Regions from separate parts of the Janthinobacterium kumbetense genome, predicted to be linked through region 1. Evidence: predicted binding sites of a transcription regulator. Region 1 holds the regulator's gene; each other region holds the start of a gene.

What was found. The regulator LexA, encoded in region 1, represses DNA repair genes until DNA is damaged. The targets are predictions, from matches to a motif close to ACTGTATNNNNATACAGT.
Region 2: imuA (translesion DNA synthesis-associated protein ImuA) is a predicted target of LexA. The motif match lies at 1,807-1,824, and genes of this name have one in related genera.
Region 3: dinB (DNA polymerase IV) is a predicted target of LexA. The motif match lies at 1,956-1,973, and genes of this name have one in related genera.
Region 4: recA (recombinase RecA) is a predicted target of LexA. The motif match lies at 2,067-2,084, and genes of this name have one in related genera.

Annotation. Positions count from the first base shown of each region.
Region 1 is NZ_JAMQGR010000005.1:186,108-190,318, forward strand. Features, by position in the region: gene NCG91_RS16385 (cystathionine gamma-synthase family protein) at 1-811, shown strand, start outside; gene NCG91_RS16390 (tetratricopeptide repeat protein) at 891-1,664, shown strand; gene lexA (transcriptional repressor LexA) at 1,736-2,371, opposite strand; gene rpsF (30S ribosomal protein S6) at 2,647-3,036, shown strand; gene priB (primosomal replication protein N) at 3,057-3,356, shown strand; gene rpsR (30S ribosomal protein S18) at 3,382-3,672, shown strand; gene rplI (50S ribosomal protein L9) at 3,700-4,155, shown strand.
Region 2 is NZ_JAMQGR010000005.1:49,914-54,124, forward strand. Features, by position in the region: gene NCG91_RS15815 (GNAT family N-acetyltransferase) at 1-307, shown strand, start outside; gene NCG91_RS15820 (putative Na+/H+ antiporter) at 374-1,639, opposite strand; gene imuA (translesion DNA synthesis-associated protein ImuA) at 1,845-2,555, shown strand; gene NCG91_RS15830 (Y-family DNA polymerase) at 2,485-3,972, shown strand; gene NCG91_RS15835 (glutathione S-transferase N-terminal domain-containing protein) at 4,052-4,211, shown strand, end outside.
Region 3 is NZ_JAMQGR010000014.1:107,106-111,316, reverse strand. Features, by position in the region: gene NCG91_RS25415 (S9 family peptidase) at 1-1,836, opposite strand, end outside; gene dinB (DNA polymerase IV) at 2,018-3,202, shown strand; gene NCG91_RS25405 (recombination-associated protein RdgC) at 3,321-4,211, shown strand, end outside.
Region 4 is NZ_JAMQGR010000004.1:85,662-89,872, forward strand. Features, by position in the region: gene NCG91_RS14010 (sensor histidine kinase) at 1-1,197, opposite strand, end outside; gene NCG91_RS14015 (response regulator) at 1,200-1,934, opposite strand; gene recA (recombinase RecA) at 2,175-3,281, shown strand; gene recX (recombination regulator RecX) at 3,420-3,875, shown strand.

The sequences.
Region 1 (4,211 bases):
CACGCCGGCCACGCGGATTGTTTTCGTGGAAACTATTGCCAATCCGCGCACGCAGATCGCCGACCTGAAGAAGATCGGTGACTTGTGCCGCGAGAAGGGCATCCTGTACATCGTCGACAATACGATGACGACGCCATACCTGTTCCGTCCGAAAGCCGTGGGCGCGGGCCTGGTGGTCAATGCCTTGACGAAATCCATCGGCGGCCACGGCAATGCGCTGGGCGGCAGCTTGACGGATACGGGCGTGTTCGACTGGACGCAGTATCCGAACATTTTCGAGAATTACAAGAAGGCGGCGCCCGCGCAGTGGGGCATCGCGCAAATCCGCGCCAAGGCCTTGCGCGATTTCGGCGCGTCCCTGGGACCGGAAGCGGCGCACCATATCGCTGTCGGCGCGGAAACCATGGCCTTGCGCATGGACCGCACCTGTTCGAACGCGCTGGCGCTGGCCACCATGCTGGAGGCGGACCCGAGAGTGGCGGCCGTGCATTACCCGGGCCTGGCGTCGCACCCGCAGCACGCGCTGGCGACGGACTTGTTCCGCAGCTATGGCTCGCTGTTCAGCTTTGAATTGAAAGATGGCATCGACTGCTTCGATTTCCTTAATCGTCTCAATCTTGCCATTCCCGCCAGTAACCTTGGCGACACGCGCACCCTCGTCATTCCCGTCGCCCACACGATTTTCTATGAGATGGGTGCCGAGCGGCGCGCCAGCATGGGCATCGCCGAGTCGCTGATCCGTGTGTCGGTGGGTATCGAGGATGAGGTGGATCTGCTGGAAGACTTCAAGCACGCATTGGAAGAAGAATAAGGTTTCACTTTTTTGAGAAAAAGATTACATTTAAGTGTAATTAAAGCATATGTGTCTTTTTCTCAATCGGAGAGTGGGAATGAAAAAAATTGTATTTAGTGTTTTTTTATTGTTTTCTTGCGCTGTCTATGCTGATGACCTGACGGATGCGAATAAATTCCTGCAATCCAAGGCTTACCCGCAAGCCTTGGATTTGTACAAGAAACTGGCTCAGGCTGGGAATGCCGAGGCTCAATTTCATTTGGGCGAGATGTATTTGTATGGTGAAGGAGTGGCTGTCGATGCCGCGCAAGCCGGACAATGGTTTGGGCAGGCATCCAAGGCGGGCAACAAGAATGCCGAAGCCGCGCTTGCCCTTATGGCTAACCGTGTCGCGCGAAAAGGTGACATTGATTACTATGTCAACTCATATGCTGGCGAGGATGTTGCCTTGAGTAAGGTCAAGTGCGTTACCCCGGTGATTCCTGCATTCTCCCAAACCAAGCGTCAAATCAGAGATGTGGCCGATAGTGTTGATGCCTGGATGGCGTGCTATAACAGCTTTGTCAGTAATTTGAATGCTTCTTTGCCGCCTGGCAAAGCCATTCCTTCTGATATTGAATCGTTGATGAATGAGCAGGAATTTGAAAAGGCCAAGCTGCGCATGGATGCAGCCTATGCGCGGGTGAGTGCCGAAGGGCGTGAGCTGGCAAAAAATATCTTGGCGCAGCGCGATGAGTGGCACTCCAAAACAGAGGCGTATCTCTTGGCGGAGAATAAAAAAATTCAGACAGAAAATGAAATGAGTGAATTGAATCGCTCACGTACCGCGAACACGCCGCAATGGGTGACCAGTCCTTTGCCAAGCAAATAAGTCAGTCTTGCCGATGTGCTCAATTGGATGGGAATTAAGCGCTCGCAGGTATGCTGCAAGCGCTTTCCCTCTTAATGCCAACTGCGCATGAGTCCGACGGCCAAACCTTCCAATGCAAACTCATCTTCCGGCGACACGGTAATCACCTTGAAGTCCGGATTTTCCGGCAGCAATTCGATGACGGAACCCGTCTTCTTGTAGCGCTTGACGGTGACTTCGTCGCCGATGCGGGCCACGACGATCTGGCCATTCTTGGCGCTGTCGACTTTCTTGACGGCCAATAAATCGCCATCCATGATGCCGGCGTCGCGCATGGACCAGCCGCGCACCTTCAGCAGGAAGTCAGGCTTGGCCGAAAACAGGGCCGGATCGACGTTGTAGCTCGCTTCCAGGTTTTCCTGCGCCAGGATGGGCGAACCGGCCGCTACCCGGCCGATCAGCGGCAGCGACATCAGCAGCGCTGCCGGCACCTTCGATGGCAGCGCTTCGGCGGCGGCGCCGATCAGGCGGATGCCGCGCGAGGTGCCGGGAGAAATCTCGATCGCGCCCTTGCGGGCCAGGGCCTGCAAATGCTCTTCGGCCGCGTTGGCCGATTTGAAACCCAGTTCATTGGCGATTTCGGCACGGGTGGGAGGAAAGCCCGTGTTTTCAATCGCGTCCTTGATCAGGTTCAGGATTTGTTCTTGTCGTGCTGTCAGCTTGATCATGAGCGGTGGGTGCATACTAAAATGCTGTCTATATGAACAGTCTGTATTTTTGTACAGTATCGTTCACTATGCAAGGGGATTTCCGTGTTTTGGGCGAATTTCGCAAGAAATACTTGTCCATGGACGGAAAGCACGGTGGCGCGCGGGCTTTTCGGGCCCATGTGGAAGGAATGATTGAAACGTTTGCAAAAGGCGGTTATAATCTTCGGCTGACCTTCCCACACCCGTCTTGACGCCGGGGTGGGCGATTATCAATCCGACCTGAAGGAGTTTGCATGCGTCATTATGAAATAGTCTTTATCGTCCATCCGGACCAAAGCGAGCAAGTGCCCGCGATGATCGAACGCTACAAAGCCAGCGTAACCACCCGCGGCGGTTCGGTTCACCGCGTGGAAGATTGGGGCCGCCGTCAAATGGCTTACTCGATCCAAAAGCTGCCTAAAGCACACTACATCTGCCTGAACATCGAATGCGACAACGAGACCCTGGTCGAGTTGGAAACAGCATTCAAATTCAATGATGCCGTGTTGCGTCACCTGACCGTTAAAATGAAGAAAGCTGAAACAGCTCCTTCGCCGATGATGAAATCGGTACAACGCGAAGACGCGGCCAAAAGCCACCGCACCGAAGCACCAGCAGCCGCTCCAGCCGCAGCAGCAGCTTAATTTTTGACCAGGATCGTGCGCTGAACCAGCTACAAGTAACCGCCATCATTGCCGAGCGCGAAATATTGCGCTATACCCCGGCAGGGTTGCCGATTGTGAATGCAGTATTGCAACACAGTTCGCAGCAGATGGAAGCAGGAATTGCCCGTTTGACCGAGTTTGATGTTGCCGCGCTAGCCGCTGGCGAAATCTCCGGCCGGTTCAGCCAGGCAAGCTTGGGCGGGGTGTATCAGTTCACGGGTTTCCTGGCCAGAAAGAGCCGCAACAGCAAGAGTTTGGTGTTTCACATCATTGATTTTAGTGCAGTCAATTCTGACTAGCGCATTTTAGATACAGGAGCCTGACATGGCATTCGGTAAAAAGTTCGACAAAAATAAGCTCAAGCTTAAAGAAAAACGCAAACAGCAAAACCCGTTGTTCAAACGCAAGAAGTTCTGCCGCTTCACCGCAGCTCACGTTGAGCAAGTCGACTACAAAGACGTCGACACGCTGAAAGACTTCGTCCAAGAAAACGGCAAGATCATGCCAGCACGCCTGACCGGTACCAAAGCGCACTACCAGCGCCAAGTTGACACCGCAATCAAGCGCGCTCGCTTCCTCGCGCTGCTGCCATACACCGATCTGCACCACGCTTAATCGGTCAGATATTCCTGGAGAAGAACTATGCAAATCATTCTGTTAGAAAAAGTTGTTAACGTCGGTAACCTCGGCGAAGTCGTCAAAGTCAAAGACGGTTACGCACGTAACTTCCTGATCCCGCAACGCCTGGCACGTCGTGCTACGGCAACCGCTGTGGCTGAATTCGAAGTCAAGCGCGCCGAACTGGAAAAAGCTGCTGCCGCTAAACTGGCCGCATCGCAAGCCCAGGGCGAAAAACTGAGCGGCCTGACCGTTCAAGTTGCTCAAAAAGCTGGTGTTGATGGCCGTCTGTTCGGTTCCGTCACCAACTTCGACATCGCTGAAGCGCTGACCAAGCAAGGTTTTGCTGTTGAAAAAGCACAAATCCGTATGCCTACCGGCCCGCTGAAGATCGTTGGCGAGCACAACGTTTCGGTTGCTCTGCATACCGACGTGGTTGTGGAAGTTGTTATCGCTGTCGTTCCAGACGCGAACGCGTAATCGTCTGCGGGCCTGGCCCGCAAGCGTTGCCGCACTATGAAAAGCCGGGTTCGCCC
Region 2 (4,211 bases), 140 kb from region 1:
CATGAAGGCGCTCGACGATGCGTATGACGCCTTCGTGCTCGCGCATGCGCGCGCCGACGACTGTTTCGTCAGCAGCTTGGCCATCGACGAAAAATACCGGGGCCAGGGTTTATTCAGGCAGATGTTCCACGAAATCCGCGACCTGTCCAGCCGCAAGGGCTGCGCGCGCATCACCTTGACGGTGTGGGAAAAGAGCGAAGCGCTGCAAGTGTATCTGCACAAGGGTTTTCGCAGCGTGGGCACGTTCGACTATGCCTACAGCCTGTTCTATGACCGGCTGCATTTCCTTGTGTATGAAGGAAACTGAGGAAGGTAACTGAGGAGGGAAAACGAGGGAGAACAGGGGCGGCCGGCAGCCGCCCCGTGTAGTGTCTTACAGGGCCAGGAAGGCCAGGCCCGCCACGGCCGTCGGCAGCAGGGCGCCCGCCAGCAGGCCGACGGCGCCGATCGATTCATCCTTGAAGCCGCGGCGCAGCAGGGCCACGCCGGCCGGGTTCGGCGCATTGGCGATGACGGTCAGGCCGCCGCCGGCCACGGCGCCCGCCATCAGCATGTATTTCGCTTCGTCCGTCATGCCGACGATCAGCGAACCGAGGTAGGTGAGGGCCGCATTGTCGGTAATCGCCGTCAAGCCCAGGGCGCCGAAGAACAGGGCCAGCGGTTTCAGGCTCGAAACGATGGGCTGCAGCCACCATTGCTGCATGCCGCCCAGCACCACCAGGCCGCCCAGGAAGAAGCCGACCAGCAAGCCTTCCTTGAGGATCAGCGGGCTTTGATAGCGCTCATACGCCTGCACGAAGCCGAGGAAGAACAGGAACAGGCCGATGAACAGGACCGGATGGTGCGCCAGGGTGACGACGCCGGCCAGCACGATCATGTGCACCAGGCTGACGGCCAGCGGCACTTTCGGCGCTTCCACTTCACCGGCCTTCGGCTTGATGTCGGAGGTGTTGCTGTGCAGATATTTGCGCAGCAATATGCTCACGCCCGTGGCGTTGACCAGCACGGCGATGGCGGCCTTCCAGCCGAAGTGGGTGGCCATGTAGGCGCTGTCCCAGTTCCACGTGGTGGCCACCATCAGCACGGGCGGCGCCGCGTACGAGGTGAGGGTGCCGCCGATGGAAACGTTGACGAAGAGCACGCCTAGCGCACCGTATTTCAGCCATTCAGGGATGCCCGGGCGGAAGATTTGCGGCGCCAGCATCAGCGCGGCCAGGGTCATGGCGGCCGGTTCCGTGATCAGGGAGCCCGTCAGGGGCACGAGCGCCAGGCCCAGCCAGACGAGGGCCAGTTCCGTGCGCAGTGGCATCACGCGCGCCACGCCCTTCAACAGGCGCTGCACGGCGTCGAGCACGGGGCGTGAGGCGGCCACGACCATGACGACAAAGACGAACAGCGGCTCCGTGTAATGGCGCGACTCGGCATACTCGATGGCCGCATCGCCGCCCGAGACAAAGGCCATGATGATGATCAAAATGAAAGCCCAGAAGCCGAACACGACTTCCACTTCGCCCAGCAAGTGCAGCAAGCCCGCATGGCGGGGATGGCGCCGCGATAATGTTTCAAACGACTTGGCGGCGAAGGTGTGGATGAGCGCGAAGCCGAAGACGATGGCGCTGATGAGTTGGATGGTGGTCAAATGCGTTTCCTTATGGACGGAGGAAGCCGCCCGGTGCATTGCCGAGCGGTAAGGAGAGTGCTTATGGTACAGCAATCGATGTGAAAAACGGTGTTTTTCGGACGTCGCGGGACGGCCCCCGGATGGGGATGCGCAGATATGCCTTGCCAAAAGGGGGACTGGATAGTACTGTATATAAATACAGTATTTATCTTCATATTCAATTATGCAACATTCCCAATTGATGGCCTCGCCGGAAGCCTTGCACCCGTCCTTGTGGCGCGCATCGCAGCTGGGGCAGGGCGCCACGCGCTGCCTGGACACGGGCTTTGCCGCCCTGTCCGCGCAACTGCCCGGCGGCGGCTGGCCCTGCGGCAGCCTCATCGATCTGCTGGTGCAGCAGCCGGGCAGCGGCGAAGTGCGGCTGCTGGCGCCCGCGCTGGCGCAGCTGCCGGGCTTGCCCATCGTGCTGCTGCAGCCGCCCCACCCGCCGCAGGCGCTGGCCCTGGCCGCGCAGGGGCTGGCCCCGTCGCAACTGCTGTGGCTCAAGAGTGCCGGCAGCAAGGATGCCCTGTGGGCGGCGGAAAACATCTTGCGCAGCGGCACGTGCGGCGCCTTGCTGTTCTGGCAGCCGCACGTGCGCGCCGACAGCCTGCGCCGCCTGCACCTGGCCGCGCAGTCCGGCAACACCCTGTTCTGCATGCTGCGCCCCTTGCATGGCGCGCAGCATGCGTCGCCGGCGCCGCTGCGCCTGTCCGTGCGCCCGGCCGCCGGCGGCATCGAGATCGGCTTCATCAAGCGCCGGGGACCGCAGCGCGACGCGCCCCTGTTCCTGCCCCTGCAACCTCCTTCATTACTGCTACGCCATGCGACTCTGGATCGGCCTGTACCTGCCCCGGCTCCCGCTCGAAGTGTTTTGCCCGCGCTGGTCGGCTGACCTTCTCGGCGTGGTGCTGGAGCAGGAGCAAGTGATGGCCGTGTCGCCGCTGGCGCGGGCGGCGGGCATCCGGCCGGGCATGCGCCGCGCGGGCGCGCTGATGCTGGCGCCGCAGGCGCGCCTGCACGAGCGCTCTTTGGAACGGGAGGCGCAGGCGCTGCAAGCGGTGGCGCTGGCGCTGCTGCAATATTCGCCGCTGGTGGCGCAGGGCGAGGAAGCGACCCTGCTCGTCGATGCGGGCGCCAGCCTGCGCCTGTTCGGCGGCGTGCGCGCCCTGTGCCGGCAGATTGCGGCCAGCTTGCGCGCGCTGGGCTATACGGCCCAGCTGTCGTGCGCCCCCACGGCGCGCGGCGCCTGGCTGCTGGCGCGCGCCGGGACGCGCCGGGGCCGCGTGCTGGGCATGGAGAGCCTGGTGCGCCGTCTCGACCGCTTGCCATGCGCCTTGCTGCCGCCCGCGCGCCCCTGGCTGGAATGGCTGGACGGCATCGGCTGCCGCACCCTGGGACAGTTGCGCCACTTGCCGCGGCCCGGCTTGCAGCGCCGCTGCGGCGGGGCCTTGCTCGACATGCTCGACGATGCGCATGGCCACGGCACGGAACTGTACCTGTGGCTCGAAGCGCCGCCCACGTTTTGCGCCAGCCTGGAACTGTTCGACCGCGTGGAGCACGCGGAAGCGCTGCTGTTCGGCGCGCGCCGTCTGCTGCAGCAAATGACGGGCTGGTTGTGCGCGCGGCAATTCGCCGTCGAACGCATCCAATTGCTGCTGGCGCACGAGCGGGGCAGGGTGGCGCGCCCGCCCACCGTCATCGACCTGGCCCTGGGCGAGGCCGTCTGGCGCGCCGAGCATTTATTGCGCTTGCTCAAGGAACGCCTGGCGCAGCTGGTGCTGGACGCGCCCGTGATCGGCCTCACCCTGGAAGCGCTGCAGGTGCAGCCGATGGCGCCGCCCAGCGACACACTGTTCCCCGAGCCGGGCGGCACGCCGCAGGAGCGCCAGCGCTTGCTGGAATTGCTGGTGGCGCGCCTGGGCGCCGAGAATGTCTTGCAGGCGGCGCCGCGCGCCGATTACCGGCCCGAGGCGGCCAACCAGTGGCTGCCGCTGCCGGCCAGGCCAGGCGCACAAAACGCGCAGCCGGACTTGCCGCCCGGCTTGTCCGGCATGCCCCGTCCCGGCTGGCTGCTGGCACAGCCCATCGCCCTCCTGATGCGCGAACACCGGCCGTTTTATGGCTCGCCGTTGAAAATGGTGTCCGTCGCCGAACGCATTGAAGCGGGCTGGTGGGGGCAGTCGCAGGCGCGCGATTATTTCATTGCCGAAGGACTCGATCACGCCCATTACTGGGTCTACCGCGAACGCATCGCCGGCAGCGGAGAAGATGCCGCGCCGCGCTGGTTTTTGCATGGTTTGTTTGGCTGAATGCGTTGTCCTGCTGAAACTGTCATGCTTGGCTATACTTGCCTGCTTGTGCCACGTCATACACCTCAAAAGGATTTTCATGTCCCAACTCTCCGACTTCCCCATCACCCAAAAATGGCCTGCCCGGCATCCCGAGCGCTTGCAGCTGTACTCGCTGCCGACGCCGAACGGCATCAAGGTCTCCATCCTGCTGGAAGAGCTGGGCCTGGCGTACGAGCCGCACCTGGTCAGCTTCGAGC
Region 3 (4,211 bases), on a different contig from region 1:
GCTGGCGTCCATCATGGTGTTCATCACGTCGACAAACGGTACGGCCGCGTGCACGGCGTGGAACAGGTCGGGGCGCATGTTGACGACGGCGCCCATCAGCAAGCCGCCCGCGCTGCCGCCCTGGATGATGAGGCGGTTCGGGCTGGTCCATTTTTCGCGCACCAGGTAGTCGGCGCTGTCGATGAAGTCATTGAAGGTGTTTTTCTTCTTCATCAACATGCCGTCTTCATGCCAGGCTTCGCCCATGTCGGTGCCGCCGCGGATATGCGCTTGCGCATAGATGACACCCCGTTCCAGCAGGCTGATGCGGCTGATGGAAAAAGTGGCTTCCGTGGAAATACCGTAGGAGCCGTACGAGTACAGCAGCAGCGGCGCTGAACCGTCGAGCTTGACGCCTTTCTTGTAGACGACCCACAGCGGCACTTGCACGCCATCGCGCGCCTTCACCCACAAGCGCTGCGTGGTGTAGCGGCTGCTGTCGAAGCCGCCGACGATTTCCTGCTGCTTCAGCACCGTGCGCTTGCCGTCCTGCATGCTGACGTCGATGACGGTGGGCGGCGTGACGGGCGACTGGTAGGACATGCGAAATTGCGTGGCGGAAAACTCCGGCGTGCCGGCCGCCGTGGCCAGGTAGACGGGGTCGTCGAATTGCACTGCCTTCCAGTTCTTTTGCGCAAAATCAAAGATGCGGGCGCGGTTCAGGGCGCGTGCCTTTTCCATCACCACCAGGTAACCCTGGAAGACGTCGATGGACTGGATCACGGCATCCTTGTTATGCGGCACGACGGGCTTCCAGTTCTTCGGCTGCGGCGCAGACAGCGGCGCGCTGACGACACGGAAATTCTTCGCCCCCTTGTTGGTCAGAATATACAACTGGCCGTCGCGGTGCTCGATGCCGTAGCGGTGGCCTTTTTCACGTTTCAGCACGGATTGGAACGTGCCTTGCGGCTTGCTCGTTGGCAGCAGCAGCACTTCGCTCGTGTCCGTGCTGCCCGAGGTGAGCACGAAGAATTGCTTGTCGCGCGTGCGGCCCACGTTGATGGCGAACTGCTCCACAGGCTCGTGGTAGACCTGTTGCGGCGCACCGCCCAGGGCCAGGCGGAACAAGCGGTCCGAGCGCTTGGTGGTGGCATCTTCCTGCGCCAGCATCAGGGTGGCGTTATCCGCCGCCCAGGCCAGCGATGTCACGCGCGGCATGCTGTCGCCCAGCAACTTGCCCGTTTTCAAATCCTTGACGTGCAGCTCGTACTGGCGGAAACCCGTCGTGTCGGTGGTGTAGGCCAGCAACTGTTCATTCGGGCTGATGCTGAAGGCGCGCACGGCAAAGAATTTGTGGCCTTCGGCCAATTGATTCTGGTCCAGCAAGACTTCCTCTGCCGCCTGCGCATCATAGGCGCCGCTGGCGCCGACGGGGCGGCGGCAGTGAATCGGATATTGCTTGCCCGCTTCCATGCGCGTGTAATAGTAGAAATTGCCCTGGCGCGCAGGCACGGACAAGTCCACTTCCTGCATGCGTCCCTTGACTTCCGCCGTTACCTTGTCGGCCAGCGGCTGGATCGGCGCCGTGACGGCGGCCGTGTAGGCGTTTTCCGCATTCAGGTAGTCGATCACGGCAGGATCGGCTTTCTTTTGCAGCCAGCGGTAGTCGTCCGTCACGACCGTGCCGTGGCGCGTTTCTTGCCAGGCTGTCTTGGCGGCGACGGGTGCGACGGCCGTGGCGATGGTGGTGGTGGTGTCGGCTGCCAGCGCGGATGGCGCCAGCGTGGACAGTAGCAGGGCCGGCAGGATGGATGACCAGACGGACCGGCGACGCAAGGCATGATGTGCTGTAGACAAGGCAACTCCTTTGAATAGTTGTGTCAGGATTGTAATCTTGCTATTGGGAAAAGCAACCGCTGATCGTCGCCATCGGGTCCCGTGCGTTTCAACTTGCATCCCGGCCCATTTCCGGTAATACTGTATGCATGCACAGTATCTTGCCGCAATGAAGGCAAGCCGATCCGCCGCGAGGTGTTTTTTGATTCCATCTGCCCCCACACTTGCCGAAGCACCCGCCGCGCGCCGCTGGATCGCCCACCTGGACATGGATGCCTTCTTCGCGTCCGTGGAACTGTTGAAATATCCGGAATTGCGCGGCGAAGCCGTCGTCATCGGCGGCGGGCGCCTGCAGCAGCCCGTGCTGCAGATTGACGGCACGCGGCAATTTGCGCGCATGCGCGACTACGTGGGGCGCGGCGTCGTCACCACGTCGACCTACGCGGCGCGCGCGTTTGGCGTGTTTTCCGCCATGGGCATCATGAAGGCGGCCAGGCTGGCGCCCGACAGCATCCTGCTGCCGGCCGATTTCGAGGCCTACCGCGAGTATTCGGCCCGCTTCAAGCAAGCCGTGGCCCAGTTGTGCCCCATCATCCAGAACGTGGGCATCGATGAAATCTATGTCGACCTGACGGAACACGGCGCGCAGGCGCCGGCCATGGCGGCGCGCCTGAAGGCGGCCGTGTTCGAGGCGACGGGCCTGTCGTGCTCGATTGGCCTGGCGCCCAACAAATTGCTGGCGAAAATCTGTTCCGACCTGGAAAAACCCGACGGGCTCACCATTTTGTCGCCCGAGGATATCGCCACGCGCGTGTGGCCCTTGCCGGCGAAAAAGATCAACGGCATCGGCCCGAAGGCGACGGCCAAGCTGGAAGCCCTGGGCATCATCACCATCGGCGAGCTGGCGCAGGCCGACCTGGCCATGCTGCGCACGCAGTTTGGCGACCTGTACACGGGCTGGCTGCGCCAGGCGGCGCTGGGCATCGACGAGCGGCCCGTGCAGACGAGCCGGGAAACCAAGTCCGTCAGCCGCGAAACGACGTTCGAGCGCGACTTGCAGGTGGTGCGCGACCGCGCCACGCTGTCGGAAAAGCTGGAAAGCCTGTGCACGCGGGTGGCGGGCGACCTGGATAAACAGTCGCTGGCGGGGCGTACGGTGGGCATCAAGCTGCGTTTCGAGGATTTCAGCACCGTCACGCGCGACATCACCTTGCCCAGCGCCACGGCGGACGCCGCCGCCATCCTGCGGGCCAGCCGCGATTGCTTGCGGCGCGTGCCATTTGAAAAGAAAATCCGCCTGCTGGGCGTGCGCATCTCGACCTTGTCCGATCCGGCCATCGTGATGCGGCAGGCGCCGGCCCAGGCGGAGCTGTTTCCCGCCCTGTAGCGGCATTCCCCACGCATCAACAACACCGCGCCAGTCCGCGCTTTTGACGGCATTCCCGTGTCGAAAGTGTAGAATGGCGTTCCCCTGGCACTACTGAAACAAACGGAAGACAAAAACTATGTGGTTCAAGAATCTTCAGATTTACCGCCTGCCCGCACCATGGGCCTATACGCCAGAACAACTGGAAGAGGCCTTGTCCTCGAACAAATTTACGCCGGCGACCAGCATGGATCTGATGCGCCAGGGCTGGGATACGCCACGCCCGAACGGCGGCCTGGTCCACGTGGTCAACAAGCAGATGCTGATCTTGCTGGGCACGGAAAAGAAACTGTTGCCAGCCACCGTCATCAACCAGGTGGCCAAGGCCCGCGCTGCCGAGATGGAAGAAGCGCAAGGCTTTGCACCAGGCAAGAAAGCCATGAAGGAATTGAAGGAACGCGTGGCCGACGAGTTGCTGCCGCGCGCCTTCAGCATCCGCAGCAATGTCTGGACGTGGATCGACCCCGTCAATGGCTGGCTGGTGGTCGATGCCGCCAGCCCGGCAAAGGCCGATGAAGTCATCAAGCTGCTGCTCAAGGCCGTGGATAAATTGCCGCTGGAAAGCCTGCGCGTGCAGCGCTCGCCCGTGGCGGTGATGACGGAATGGCTGCAGGCGGACGATGCGCCGGCCGGCTTCACGGTCGACATGGATACGGAATTGCGCGCCACGGGCGAGAGCAAGGCCACCGTGCGCTACGTGCGCCACACCCTGGAAGCGGACGACGTGCGCCGCCACATCGCGGCCGGCAAGCAGTGCACGCGCCTGGCCATGACGTGGAACGACAAGATTTCGTTCGTGCTGACGGAATCGCTGGCCATCAAGAGCGTCAAGCCGCTGGACGTGATCAAGGAAACGGAATCGAGCACGAAGAACGACGAAGAGCGTTTCGACGGCGACGTGATGCTGATGACGGGCGAGTTGAGCAAGCTGATGGCCGACGTGGTCGAAGCCCTGGGCGGCGAAGCGACT
Region 4 (4,211 bases), on a different contig from region 1:
GCGCAAGGCATTGTCGATCAGGTTGCTCAGCAGTTCGCGCAGCATCATGGCATTGCCGGAGATCAAGATCGAATACGCGGGCTGCTCGAAGCCCAGGTCGATATGCTGGGCAAACGAGGCTTGCACCCAGTCTTGCACCACGCCGCGCGCCAGTTCGCTCAGCTCGATCGGCTCGAACGCCGTGCCCGCCTGCGGCTGGTTTTCCGCGCGCGCCAGGGCCAGCAACTGGTTCACCAGGCGCGTGGCCGCTTCCGAACTTTTCGCCAGTTGCAGCAGCGAGCGGTGGATTTCGTCGTGGTCGGTCTGGCGCAGGGCCAGCTCGGATTGCATGCGCATGCCGGCGAGCGGCGTCTTCATCTGGTGCGCGGCATCGGCGATGAAGCGCTTCTGCATGTCGATCGACAGCGACAGCCGCGCCAGCATCTCGTTGAGCGAACCGACCAGCGGCGTGATTTCTTCGGGCACCTGGCCCGATTCGATGGGCGATAAATCGTCGGGTGGGCGGGCGCGTATGCGTTCCTGCAATTGCGCCAGCGGCGACAGGCCGCGCGCCAGGGCAAACCAGACCAGGGCCAGGATCACGGGCAGGATGATGAACTGCGGCAAAATCACGCCCTTGATGATTTCATTGGCCAGCTGGGCGCGCTTTTCCAGGGTTTCCGCCACTTGCACCAGCGCGCGGCTGGGTTCATCGTCGTTGCCGGAAGGAATGTCGAGATAGCTGAACGCCACGCGCACGGGCGTGCCGTGGATGGTGTCGTTGCGAAACAGCACCATGCCGCTGCGGTATTTGTCGGGGTCTTGCGGCGGCGGCAGATCGCGGTCGCCGTTCAGGTATTCGCCGCGCGAGCCCACCACCAGGTAATACAGGGTGTCGACATCGTCGCCGCGCAGGAAGTCGCGGCCCTTGCCGTTTTTGTCCGGCACGTGGCGCAGCATCGCGCCATCGGCTTGCTTGACCTGTTGCGTCAGCACCGTCACGCTGTCTTCCAGCGCATGGTCGAACGGTTGATTGGCGATGCTCTTGGCCACCAGATAGGTGATGGCGATGCTCATCGGCCACAGCAGCAGCAAGGGCGCCAGCATCCAGTCGAGGATTTCGCCGAACAGCGAATGCTCGATGGTGTCATCCTGCTCCGTGGTGGGCGGCTCGAACCAGTCGTCGTCGTCCGCCTCGTCCACCGGCGCCTCGCGCACCTTCACTTGCTGGCGGATCCGCTGGCCGGGCTTGCCGATTCGCCCGCTTCGGCGTTCAGGCGCGCCGCTTCCGAGTATTTTTCCAGGCAGTATCCGAGGCCGCGCACGGTGGCGATGCGCACGCCGCCCACTTCGATCTTCTTGCGCAAGCGGTGGACATACACTTCGATGGCGTTGTTCGACACTTCCTCGCCCCATTCGCACAGGTGGTCGACCAGTTGCTCTTTTGAAACGAGGCGGCCCGTGCGGCCCAGCAGGATTTCCAGCAAGCCCAGTTCGCGCGCCGACAGGTCGAGCATCTGGTCGTTGATGTAGGCGCTGCGCCCCACCTGGTCGTAGCTGAGGGGGCCGTGCTTGATGATGGTGGCGCCGCCGCCGGCGCCGCGGCGGGTCAGGGCGCGCACTCTTGCCTCCAGTTCCGACAAGGCGAACGGCTTGGCCATATAATCGTCGGCACCGAGGTCGAGGCCATTCACGCGTTGCTCGATGGAATCGGCGGCCGTCAGGATCAGCACGGGCAGCAGCGAGGCGCGCGCGCGCAGGCGGCGCAGCACTTCCAGCCCGGACATCTTGGGCAAGCCCAGGTCGAGGATCAGCAAGTCGAATTCCTGGGTGGACAGGGCCGTATCGGCCTCTTGCCCGGTCTTGACGTAATCGATCGCATAACCGGACTGGCGCAGCGAGCGGGTCAGGCCATCGGCCAGCACGCTGTCATCTTCGGCAAGTAAAATACGCATGGTGCACTTCCTATGCTTGCGACGGTAGAAGCTTGTATTGTGTTTCATTTTCCGCAAGGTGGCGAATTTTTGTGAAAAACAGGGTTGTATTGATCTGTTTCAAAACAAATCCACGTTCCGCTTGCATTGATCACTGTTTTTTTATACAGTACTGTCTGTGTAAAGAATTTAACCCACTGGCGCTATCGCAGGCCGACCGATTCACGTGAATCGTCGACTGTAGAACGGCTGAAAGAACATATGGACGATAAAAAAGCTGTAGTACCCGCATCGGAAAAAGCCAAGGCGCTCGCCGCCGCACTGGCGCAGATCGAGAAGCAGTTTGGCAAAGGTTCGGTCATGCGCATGGATGCCAGCGCACCGATCGAAGAAGTGCAAGTCGTGTCGACCGGTTCGCTCGGCCTCGATATCGCGCTGGGCGTGGGCGGCTTGCCGCGCGGCCGCGTGGTGGAAATCTACGGTCCGGAATCGTCGGGTAAAACCACCCTGACCCTGCAAACCATTGCTGAAATGCAAAAACTGGGCGGCACCTGCGCCTTTATCGATGCCGAGCACGCGCTCGACGTCGGTTACGCGCAAAAGCTGGGCGTGAACCTGCATGAATTACTGATCTCGCAACCGGATACGGGCGAGCAGGCGCTGGAAATCTGCGACGCCCTCGTGCGTTCGGGCAGCGTCGACCTCGTCGTCATCGACTCCGTGGCCGCACTGACGCCACGCGCCGAGATCGAAGGCGACATGGGTGATTCCCTGCCAGGCTTGCAAGCCCGTTTGATGTCGCAAGCCCTGCGCAAGCTGACCGGCTCCATCAACCGCACGAATACCCTGGTCATCTTCATCAACCAGATCCGCATGAAGATCGGCGTGATGTTCGGCAGCCCGGAAACGACCACCGGCGGCAATGCACTGAAATTCTACGCCTCCGTGCGCCTGGATATTCGCCGTACCGGCTCGATCAAGTCCGGCGATGAAGTGATCGGCAACGAAACCAAGGTCAAGGTTGTCAAGAACAAGATCGCGCCGCCGTTCAAGGAAGCGCACTTCGACATCCTGTACGGCGCCGGCACCTCGCGCGAAGGCGAAATCCTGGACCTGGGTTCGGATGCCAAGATCGTGGAAAAATCCGGTTCGTGGTACAGCTACAACGGCGAACGCATCGGCCAGGGCAAGGACAACGCCCGCGCCTTCCTGCAAGAGCGTCCGGCGCTGGCCCGCGAGATCGAAAACAAGGTCCGCGCTTCGCTGGGCGTGCGCGAACTGCCGCCGCTGGCTGCTGAAAAGCCGGAAAAAGCGGATAAAGCTGCCGACAAGGCTGCCAAGGCTGCGGAAGCCAAGGCCGCCGAGTAAGCGACAGTGGCGGGGCCCGCCTGGCCCGCCGGCGGCAGCTTGCCGCACAAAAAAGTTCTACAATGATTGCCGCCCTGCGCCTGTGCGCCTGGCGGCAATTGTGTTTACAGTCCGGTGTGGTAAAGATGGGATACGGGTATGGCAGGGGTACAACTAAGCCTGAAGGGCAGGGCGCTACGCTTTCTGTCGATGCGCGAACATAGCCGCATGGAATTGCGGCGCAAGCTGCAGCGCCATGCGCAGGAGGGCGACGATGTGGAAGCCTTGCTCGACAGCCTGGAGCAAGCCAACTGGCTGTCGCAGGAGCGTTTTTCCGAGTCGCTGATCCATCGCCGCTCGGCCCGCTTTGGCAATAGCCGCATCATGGCGGAATTGCAAAGCCATGGCATTGGGGGCGAGGCGTTGCAGGAACTCAAGGCGGGCCTGGCCGAAGGGGAAGTGGCGCGCGCCTGCGAAGTGTGGCGCCGCAAATTTGGTGCAGTGGCGCAGGATGCCGAGCAGCGCAACAAGCAGATGCGCTTCCTGATGCAGCGCGGCTTTTCCCAGCGCGCCGTACAAGCGGCCTTGAAGGGGCGGGAGCCCGAGGACGACTAGGCGGCTGGCGCGCTTCTGCGAGCTTTCGTGCCGTGCCGGCCGGCCCGCTCTGGCCGCGCTGTGTTCCATCTACAACAGTCCGCACGATGCCTTGCTTGCGTGCGCGGGCCAGCCGGCCTTGCTGTTTGTCCATGTTTTCTTTGCAGGATTCTGCTTCTGTCATCGCCCTGTCAAGTCAGCGGCGTATTGTTGCGCTGCACGTCGTGAGCGCTGCCTGCGCCGTGCGATCTCGGCGCGGTGGCGGCAACTGGATGCTGTTCGCGGCCCCGGGTGCGCATATCTATCATCACTGAATGTGATAACAGCGTAAATTTCCATGTGCTTTCTTTATACTTT